One region of the Streptomyces sp. NPDC002776 genome, then DNA from elsewhere that is predicted to be linked to it. Evidence: riboswitches for the same ligand, from Rfam matches in the RefSeq annotation. Region 1 holds a riboswitch; the other holds the start of a gene.

Region 1 (4,867 bases):
AAAGTATGCGCAACCGTGATGATGCACTGGGGATTCCGTTATCCGAACAGCAGATAACGGAGGCCGAACGGGAGGGAGTTAGGACACATCGGCCACTAGGCGACATTCGGCGTCATCTACGCGCGAAGAAATGTGTCGGGTCCGTGAACGGCCGATGGCCCGTGTGGAGGTCAGTAGCCGCCCTGTACCGGTGGGTAACCGTACCCCGCGGCGGGCGCCTGTGCCGCGTGGGCCTCACGGTCGTAGAAGGGGCGGGCGTTCGCCCGCATCCACAGCGCGACCGGGTCGTACTCGTCGGACATCGCCACCGTGGAGACCGGCAGCCCGTCCGGAACGGCGCCGATGGACTGCTGCATCATCGCGCGCACCGAGTCCACGGCGGGCGGGCTGGTGTCGTACACGTCCAGGCCGATGGCGAGGTACGGCGCTCCGAGCGCGGGCTGCACCCAGGCGCGGCGCAGTGCGCGGACGGCCGGGGTGCGGTGGGCGTTCTGCGCGAGCAGGGCGTAGAAGTGCGGGATCTCGATGCCAGGTTCGGACAGCTGCAGCGGGCCCGCGGGCTGGCGCTCCAGACCGGTGGCGATCCGGCGCAGGTCGAGCCAGGGGATGCCGACGCCGCCGCCCGGGGCGTGCGGGTTCAGCCAGAGGCCGAAGTGGTCGGGGTACAGCGTGCGGGCGACGTCGACTCCGTCGACGACCTCGTAACTGCGGTTCCAGCCGCTGGCCGAGAGTTCCTGGGCGGAGGTCACGCAGGGGGCGTAGCCGTAGCCGTCGACCTCCATGTTCCCGTACTGGGCGTCCGGGGAGCCGGCCTGGCCGTGCCACAGCAGCATCCAGATCTGGCCGGAGTTCGGGGTCGCGAGCGCGCGCAGCAGCGCCTCGTAGGCGTCGTACCGCCCGGGCGTGACCTGGCGCAGCATGTGCTCGACCTGCCCGGCCGCGATGCCGCTGGCGCTCACCTGTACCGCCCCTTCACCTTTTCTCCGACCGAGCCTTGGGCCTAGCTTAAGCCCGCCTGCGGACTCGGGACTTGCTCCGGTTGTGCGAGTGCGGGCTGCGTGTGGCCGGTCGCGCCCCGCGGCGGAGGCGCACATCGACACAGCCCCGCGCCCCTTGTGTCCCTCGACTAACCACGCGTGTAGAAGGGCCGCACTTTTTCCCGCATCCATATCGCCACCGGGTCCTGGGCCGCCATGTCCAGGAGGATCAGGTTGACGGGCCACTTGGTCGGGACCCTGCCCAGGGCCCGCCCCAGGGCGTCCATCGGGGCCGTGCGCAGGTCGCCCTCCCAGTCGGAGAGTTCGACCCCTATGAACATCACCGGGTCCGCCGTCTCGATGGCGGCCAGGCAGCGACGGGCGGTGGTGACCACGCCGGTCGTCGCGAACTCGGCGGAGGCGGCGGACAGGAAGTCGACCGGGTCGTCCTGCCAGTCCGGCTCGTACAGCTTGACGCGGCCGCCGCTCGCCGGGCCGTCCAGCGGGGTGCGGCCCACCCGGCACAGCTCGGCCACCGCCGGCGGCGGAAGGGGGATGCCCACCATGCCGTCCGGGTTCACCGCGATGCCCACCTGCGGCGGCAGCCCGCGGGCGAACTCCACCGCCGGGGCGATCGTGTACGACATGTGGGAGCCGACGACCTGGCGGAACTGTTCCTCGGAGCTGAAGACCGGGACATAGGCCTGGCCCTCGATCTCCAGCGTGGGCAGGTCCAGCGGGCCGCTGTGCGGGCCGCCGCCGGACGGCAGCGGGACCCACAGGAAGCTGCGGCCGAGGACCTCGATGATCCGGCCGCCCGCCGTGGGGACGCCGAGGGAGGCGGAGAGCACCTCCTCCAGTTCGTTGCCGGGCCATCCGCCGTGCGGATGGGGGTGTGCCTGCGCCGGAAAGTCCGCGGGGAGATCCGCCGGGAAGTCCATCTGTCTGACCGCCTGCCCTGAACCACTGATGTGGCTGAAAAGGCTAACGCCTGCCCGGCCGCCCGGGTCAGCCCGTGAAGCCGATCCGCCGCAGCGCCCCCGCCGCCGGCCGGTCGATCAGCACCGCCGAACCGCAGCCCGGGGGCAGCTCGCCCTGCTCCACCGCGCGCAGCAGCCGGCCCGCCGCCGAGCGGTGCCGCAGGAAGGCGTACCGCGAGACACCGCGCCCGCGCTCGCGCTGGCCCTCCAGCGCCTCGTCCGGGGTGACGTCCAGGAGCAGCAGATGCAGCAGGCCGCCGCGGCGCCGCGCGGTGCGGGCCAGCCAGCCGCGCACCCAGGCCTGGGTGCCGCAGTCGTGGACGACGACTCCCTGGTCCGAGCGCAGCGCGCGCCACAGCCCGGCGTAGTGCGCGAGCCGGACCAGGGGCCGGTAGACCGCGTACGGCAGGAAGCCCGGCATCCGGGCGTCCCAGCGGTCGCGGGTGTCCTGGGAGTCGATGCGCGGGCCCTTCACGGTCCGCCGCATCAGCGTGGACTTGCCGCTGCCCGGCAGGCCGGTGATCACGACCAGGTCCCGGGGCCCGAAGAGCAGGGCATGCGGGCTGCGGCCGTCGCGTGCGCGCAGGTCGCGGACGACGGGTGCGGGCAGCGTGCCGCGGGCTTCGAGCGCCGGGGCCGTGGGCTGCTCGGGCAGCGCCAGGCCCGACGTGGTCGCGTACGCCGTGGTCCTGTTCACCGTGATCGTCCTCCTCCGGGTCGGGATCTCCCCTCCCCACTGAACGTAAAGAGAAGGTAATGGGCGATCTCTCGCGTTTTCGTGTGCGTACCGCCACAAGCCGGTTACAGAAGCGGCCTGCCCACGGACGCCCCGGTCATGCAATGATGGCCGCGCCAACTGCATACCGGCCGTTCGAATCCGCGCGGGAGAGTTCCCAGCCTTCAGCTGGGGCGCCGAAGGAGCAAGTCCCTCCCTTGAATCTCTCAGGCCCCGTTACCGCGCGGGCGAGGCACATCTGAAAAGCGGACCGCCCTTTGCCGGTGGTCCCACCCAAGGTGCAAGTCATGCCCCGCGTGGTCATGACGAACCTCTCAGGTTCCGATGACAGATGGGGAGGAAAGACCTCGCCGTCATGCCCTGGGAGACGACCGTCCGATGAGCAGTTCCGAACCCCGCCGTACCGCCCTCGATGCCCTGCATCGCTCGCTGGGCGCGACGATGACCGACTTCGCCGGCTGGGACATGCCGCTGCGTTACGGCTCCGAGCGCGACGAGCACACCGCCGTGCGCACCAAGGCCGGCCTCTTCGACCTCTCCCACATGGGCGAGATCACCGTGACCGGCCCGGAGGCCGCCCGGCTGCTGAACTACGCCCTCGTCGGCAACATCGCCTCCGTCGGCGTCGGCCGCGCCCGCTACACCATGATCTGCCGGGCCGACGGCGGCATCCTCGACGACCTGATCGTCTACCGGCTCGCCGAGACCGAGTACATGGTCGTCGCCAACGCCTCCAACGCCCAGATCGTGCTGGACGCGCTGGCGGATCGTTCCGCCGGCTTCGACGCCGAGGTGCGCGACGACCGGGACGCCTACGCGCTGATCGCGGTGCAGGGCCCGGAGTCCCCCGGCATCCTCGGCTCGCTCACCGACGCCGACCTCGACGGCCTGAAGTACTACGCCGGGCTCCCCGGCACCGTCGCGGGCGTCCCGGCGCTGATCGCGCGCACCGGCTACACCGGCGAGGACGGCTTCGAGCTGTTCGTGGCGCCCGCCGACGCCGAGAAGCTGTGGCAGGCGCTCACCGAGGCGGGCGCGCCCGTCGGCCTGATCCCGTGCGGCCTGTCCTGCCGGGACACCCTGCGGCTGGAGGCGGGCATGCCGCTGTACGGCCATGAGCTCACCACCTCGCTGACCCCCTTCGACGCCGGTCTCGGCCGGGTGGTCAAGTTCGAGAAGGAGGGTGACTTCGTGGGGCGCGAGGCGCTCACCGAGGCCGCCGAGCGCGCGGAGAGCAACCCGCCGCGGGTCCTGGTCGGCCTGATCGCCGAGGGCCGCCGCATCCCGCGCGCCGGGTACCAGGTCGTCGCCGACGGCCAGGTCATCGGCGAGGTCACCTCCGGCGCCCCCTCCCCCACGCTGGGCAAGCCGATCGCCATGGCCTACGTCGACGCCGCGCACGCGGCGCCCGGCACGGCCGGCGTCGGCGTGGACATCCGGGGCACCCACGAGCCGTACGAGGTCGTGGCGCTGCCCTTCTACAAGCGCCGGAAGTAGCCACCGGGCGTGACCCCGGACACCTTTGCGCTGGTCACGCGCGCCTTCTGCAGTCCCCCCTTCATCAGCACTCCCCCGCGTACAGGAGAATTCAGGCCATGAGCAACCCCCAGCAGCTGCGCTACAGCAAGGAGCACGAGTGGCTGTCGGTCGCCGAGGACGGCGTCTCGACGGTCGGCATCACGGAGTACGCGGCCAACGCGCTCGGTGACGTCGTCTTCGCCCAGCTCCCCGAGGTCGGCTCCACGGTGGCCGCGGGCGAGTCCTGCGGCGAGCTGGAGTCCACCAAGTCGGTCAGCGACCTGTACTCCCCGGTCGCCGGCGAGATCACCGAGATCAACGAGGACGTCGTCAACGACCCCTCGCTGGTGAACTCGGCCCCCTTCGAGGGCGGCTGGCTGTTCAAGGTCCGCGTGACGGAGGAGCCGGCCGACCTGCTCTCCGCCGACGAGTACACCGCCTTTTCCGCCGGCTGAGGAGTCGTAGACGCATGTCCGTCCTGAACACGCCCCTGCACGAGCTCGACCCGGACGTGGCCGCCGCGCTCGACGCCGAGCTGCACCGCCAGCAGTCCACCCTGGAGATGATCGCCTCCGAGAACTTCGCGCCGGTCGCGGTCATGGAGGCCCAGGGCTCGGTCCTCACCAACAAGTACGCCGAGGGCTACCCGGGCCGCC
Region 2 (4,867 bases), on a different contig from region 1:
GTTGCTGGGGGTGGGGGTCAGTGGGCTTGCCGACTACACGCAGGAGGATCTGTTCGCGCAGGCCGCGGGGGAGCGGGGTCGGGGTGCGGAGGATGGGGGAGAGGACGGGGCCGGCGAGGTTGGCGAGGCCGGGGGTGTGGGTGCGGCTGCGGAGGTGGGGGCGGCTGTGGAGCGGCGGTGGGCTGCTGGGCATGACGTTCGGCATGCGGAGTTCGGGCATGGGTGGGTGCAGGGGAGTGGGGTGGGGCGGGTGACTGTGCGGTTCGAGACGCCGGAGTCCGGGCCGGGGCGGGTGCGGACGTTTCGGGTCGATGATCCTGAGCTTGTTCCTGCGGAGCCGTTGCCGTTGGTGCCGCGGAGGCCGGGGGTTGCTGTGGATGAGGTGCGGGCGTGAGGGGCGGGGGCGGTGTTGGTGGGGGGTTGGTGCACTCGCCCGCGTTGGCCGGGTGCCTCACCCGAGGGGCCCAGCCCACCCGTGCCGCCCCAGCGGCACGACTGCCCGCAGCGGCGGGTTGGGGGTGCGGGCCGGGGGTTGTGCGGGCGATGGGCTGTAGGGCTGTGGGCAACAGGCTGAGGGATGTGCGGCTGCGGGTTAGGGGATACACGGCACGCGACTCGGAGCTATGGGCATGCGGTCATGCAGCCAGGGGCGCGAGGAGTGCGGTCACCCAGCTGCGGGGCGGCGGGGGCCGCGGTCACTCAGCTAGGGGGCTACGACGGATGCGGCCGTCCCGCTGTGAGGGCAGACAGGTAGGCGGCTACGGGGCGGTGGTGGCACGGTCGCTCAGCTGCGGGGCGAGGTGGGACGCGGAGGCCCAGCCCCTGGGGCTGCGAGGGGTGCGGTCGCCCAGCTAGTGCGCCCGAGCAGCGCTGGATCCGCGACGACAGCCTGGCTGCCCTGGGCCAGGAGGGGCGCGGCCGTCCCGCTGCGAGGGCGTGCAGGTGCAGCTACGGGGCGGCGGGGGCGCGGTCGCTCAGCTGCGGGGATAGGAGGGACGCGGAGGCCCAGCACTGGGGCTGCGCGAGGGGTGCGGGTACCCAGCTGCGGGGCGGCGGGGGACGTCGTCACCCAGCTGGTGCGCCCGAGCAGCGCTGGATCCGCGACGACGGCCTGGCTACCCTGGGTCACGAGGGACGCGGCTGCTCCGCTGCGAGGGCGTGCAGGTAGGCAGTTGCGGGGCGGCGCGGGCGCGGGCGCCTAGCTGCGGGGAGCGGAGGGGAGCGGAGGCCCAGATCCCGGGGCTGCCAGGGGGCGCGTCGGTGCGGGGCACGAGGGGTGTCGGGTGCGCGGTCGCGTTGCGGGGGCTACGTGGGGGGCTTAGGTGTCTGCTTCTTCTGTGCCTGCCAAGTTGCCGAAGTCGTAGTCGGGGGGTGTGGGGGAGGTCAGGTCCAGGCCGTAGTGGTGGTAGAGCTGGAGTTCCTGTTCCGGGGAGAGGTGGCGGCCTACTCCGAAGTCGGGGGCGTCCTTGATCAGGGAGCGGTCGAAAGGGACGCGGAGGGCGCCCTCCACCAGTTCGCTGGGCTCCAGGGGGACGAAGGCGTCCCTGCTGAACAGGCCCGTTCGTATGGCTGCCCACTCCGGTACGCCGGTGGCGTCGTCGAGGTAGACCTCGTCGATGGTGCCGAGCTTCGTACCGTTGCGGTCGAACGCCTTGCGGCCGATCAGGTTGCGCGGATCGATGTCGGTCTGCACGTGCCCTCCACTTGGTCGCAACTCATCCGTAAGCACTACGAAAGAGCACATTCGGGTGCGCGGCCACTCGAACGCCTGGGCGTTGACCTCGCTGGTAGGCTGACAGCGGCTGCTGACCCCGTGCGGGAGAGTCCTCCGGACACCATCCGGAGGCGCCGAAGGAGCAAATCCTCCCCGGAATCTCTCAGGCCCACGTACCGCACGGACGAGGTCACTCTGGAAAGCAGAGCGGGTGTCGACGGCTTCCGCTCTCACCGACGGTGAAAGCCGGGCGCCCTCATGCCCTGGTGAAGCTCTCAGGTTGAGATGACAGAGGGGGAGGCCGTCCGGGTACCCGTGCCGTGGTGCCCCTCGAAGGTCGTGTCGACCAGGAGGCCTCCGCAATGACCGCCTATCGCATTCCGCTCTCCGAGCTCGAGCAAGGGATCCCCTTCGAGCAGCGTCACATCGGTCCTGATCATGAGGCTCGGGCCAAGATGCTCGCCCAGGTCGGCTACGGCTCGCTGGACGAGCTCACCGCCGCCGCGGTGCCGGATGTGATCAAGAACGCCGACGCCCTCGACCTGCCGGGTGCGCGGACCGAGGCCGAGGTGCTCGCCGAGCTGCGGACCCTCGCCGACCGCAACCAGGTGCTGGACTCCATGATCGGGCTCGGCTACTACGGCACCTTCACCCCGCCGGTCATCCTGCGCAACGTCATGGAGAACCCGGCCTGGTACACGGCCTACACGCCGTACCAGCCGGAGATCTCGCAGGGCCGCCTGGAGGCCCTGCTGAACTTCCAGACGATGGTCGCCGAGCTCACCGGGCTGCCCACCTCCGGTGCCTCACTGCTCGACGAGGGCACGGCGGCTGCCGAGGCCATGGCGCTGTCCCGGCGCATGGGCAAGAACAAGAAGGGCCTGTTCCTCATCGACGCGGACGCCCTTCCGCAGACCATCGCCGTGATCCAGACGCGGGCCGAGCCCACGGGCGTCGAGGTGGTCGTCGCCGACCTGAGCGAGGGCATTCCGGACGGCATCGCCTCGCGCGAGATCAACGGCGTGCTCATCCAGTACCCGGGCGCCTCCGGTGCCGTGCGGGACATCAAGCCCGTCATCGAGCAGGCCCATGAGCTCGGCGCGCTGGTCACCGTCGCCGCCGATCTGCTCGCGCTGACGCTGCTGACCTCCCCCGGCGAGCTGGGCGCGGACATCGCGATCGGCACCACGCAGCGCTTCGGTGTGCCGATGGGCTTCGGCGGTCCGCACGCCGGTTACATGGCCGTGCACGAGAAGTTCGCGCGCAGCCTGCCCGGGCGGCTGGTCGGGGTGTCCGTGGACGCCGACGGCAACAAGGCCTACCGGCTCGCGCTGCAGACGCGTGAGCAGCACATCCGCCGGGAGAAGGCGACCAGCAACATCTGTACGGCGCAGGTGCTGCTCGCCGTCATGGCCGGCATGTACGCCGTCTACCACGGGCCCGAAGGGCTGAAGAGCATCGCCCGGCGGGTCCACCGGTACACCTCGATCCTGGCCGCGGGGCTCACCGCCGGCGGAGTCGAGGTCGTGCACGGCTCCTACTTCGACACGCTCACCGTGCGGGTACCCGGTCGGGCCGCCGAGGTCGTCGCGGCCGCGCGGGAGAACGGCGTGAACCTCTGGCTGGTCGACGCCGACCACGTCTCCCTCGCCTGCGACGAGACCACCGGCCGGGCCCAGCTCACCGCGGTGTGGAGCGCCTTCGGGGTGGACGGGGACGTCGAGGCGCTGGACGCGCGGGCCGAGGACGCGTTGCCGGCGGCGCTGGTGCGCGGGGACGAGTTCCTGGCCCACCCGGTCTTCCACCAGTACCGCTCCGAGACCGCGATGCTGCGCTACCTGCGCCGCCTCGCCGACCGTGACTACGCGCTCGACCGCGGCATGATCCCGCTGGGCTCCTGCACGATGAAGCTCAACGCGACGACCGAGATGGAGCCGGTCACCTGGCCCGAATTCGGGCAGCTGCACCCCTTCGCGCCGGAGGAGCAGGCGGGGGGTTACCTCACGCTCATCCGCGAGCTGGAGGAACGTCTCGCCGAGGTCACCGGGTACGACAAGGTCAGCCTCCAGCCGAACGCCGGATCGCAGGGTGAGCTGGCCGGTCTGCTCGCCGTCCGCGGCTACCACCGGGCCAACGGCGACGAGCAGCGCACCATCTGCCTCATCCCGTCCTCCGCGCACGGCACCAACGCCGCCAGCGCCGTGATGGCGGGCATGAAGGTCGTCGTCGTCCGGACCGCCGAGGACGGCGAGATCGACGTCGAGGACCTGCGGGCGAAGATCGAGCAGTACCGCGACGAGCTGTCGGTGCTGATGATCACGTACCCCTCGACGCACGGCGTCTTCGAGGAGCACGTGGCCGACATCTGCGCGCAGGTGCACGAGGCGGGCGGGCAGGTCTACGTCGACGGCGCCAACCTCAACGCGCTGGTGGGCCTGGCCAAGCCGGGTCACTTCGGTGGTGACGTCTCGCATCTGAACCTGCACAAGACCTTCTGCATCCCGCACGGTGGCGGTGGCCCGGGCGTCGGCCCGGTGGGTGTGCGGGCGCACCTGGCGCCGTACCTGCCGAACCACCCGATGCAGCCGAGCGCCGGCCCCGAGACGGGTGTCGGGCCGATCTCGGCGGCGCCGTGGGGTTCCGCGGGGATCCTGCCGATCTCGTGGTCGTACGTCCGGCTCATGGGCGGCGAGGGGCTGAAGCGGGCCACGCAGGTCGCCGTGCTCAGCGCGAACTACATCGCCAAGCGCCTCGAGCCGCACTACCCGGTGCTGTACACCGGCCCGGGCGGGCTCGTCGCGCACGAGTGCATCATCGATCTGCGGCCGCTGACCAAGGCGACCGGTGTGAGCGTCGACGACGTCGCGAAGCGGCTCATCGACTACGGCTTCCACGCGCCGACGATGTCCTTCCCGGTGGCCGGCACGCTGATGATCGAGCCGACCGAGTCCGAGGACCTCATCGAGCTGGACCGGTTCTGCGAGGCGATGATCGCCATTCGCGGGGAGATCGAGAAGGTCGGCTCCGGCGAGTGGGCCGCGGACGACAACCCGCTGCGGAACGCTCCGCACACCGCCGCCGCGCTGGGCGGGGAGTGGGAGCACGCGTACAGCCGCGAGGAGGCCGTGTTCCCGGGCGGGGTCTCGGCCGCGG

The links. A riboswitch is a leader RNA that binds a small molecule or an ion and turns the genes downstream of it on or off. The one in region 1 is predicted to bind glycine.
Region 2: it holds a riboswitch for glycine, as region 1 does, so the genes downstream of both, gcvP (aminomethyl-transferring glycine dehydrogenase) here and gcvT (glycine cleavage system aminomethyltransferase GcvT) in region 1, are expected to answer to the same signal.

The regions. Positions count from the first base shown of each region.
Region 1 covers NZ_JBSFVG010000010.1:266,942-271,808, forward strand. Annotated here, with positions in the region: gene ACWD11_RS21845 (enhanced serine sensitivity protein SseB C-terminal domain-containing protein) at 171-959, opposite strand; gene ACWD11_RS21850 (enhanced serine sensitivity protein SseB) at 1,127-1,918, opposite strand; gene ACWD11_RS21855 (AAA family ATPase) at 1,986-2,654, opposite strand; glycine riboswitch at 2,830-2,925, shown strand; glycine riboswitch at 2,926-3,034, shown strand; gene gcvT (glycine cleavage system aminomethyltransferase GcvT) at 3,072-4,190, shown strand; gene gcvH (glycine cleavage system protein GcvH) at 4,289-4,666, shown strand; gene glyA (serine hydroxymethyltransferase) at 4,681-4,867, shown strand, end outside.
Region 2 covers NZ_JBSFVG010000011.1:9,910-14,776, forward strand. Annotated here, with positions in the region: gene ACWD11_RS22050 (DNA polymerase IV) at 1-394, shown strand, start outside; gene ACWD11_RS22055 (PRC-barrel domain-containing protein) at 1,319-1,693, opposite strand; glycine riboswitch at 1,807-1,903, shown strand; gene gcvP (aminomethyl-transferring glycine dehydrogenase) at 2,077-4,867, shown strand, end outside.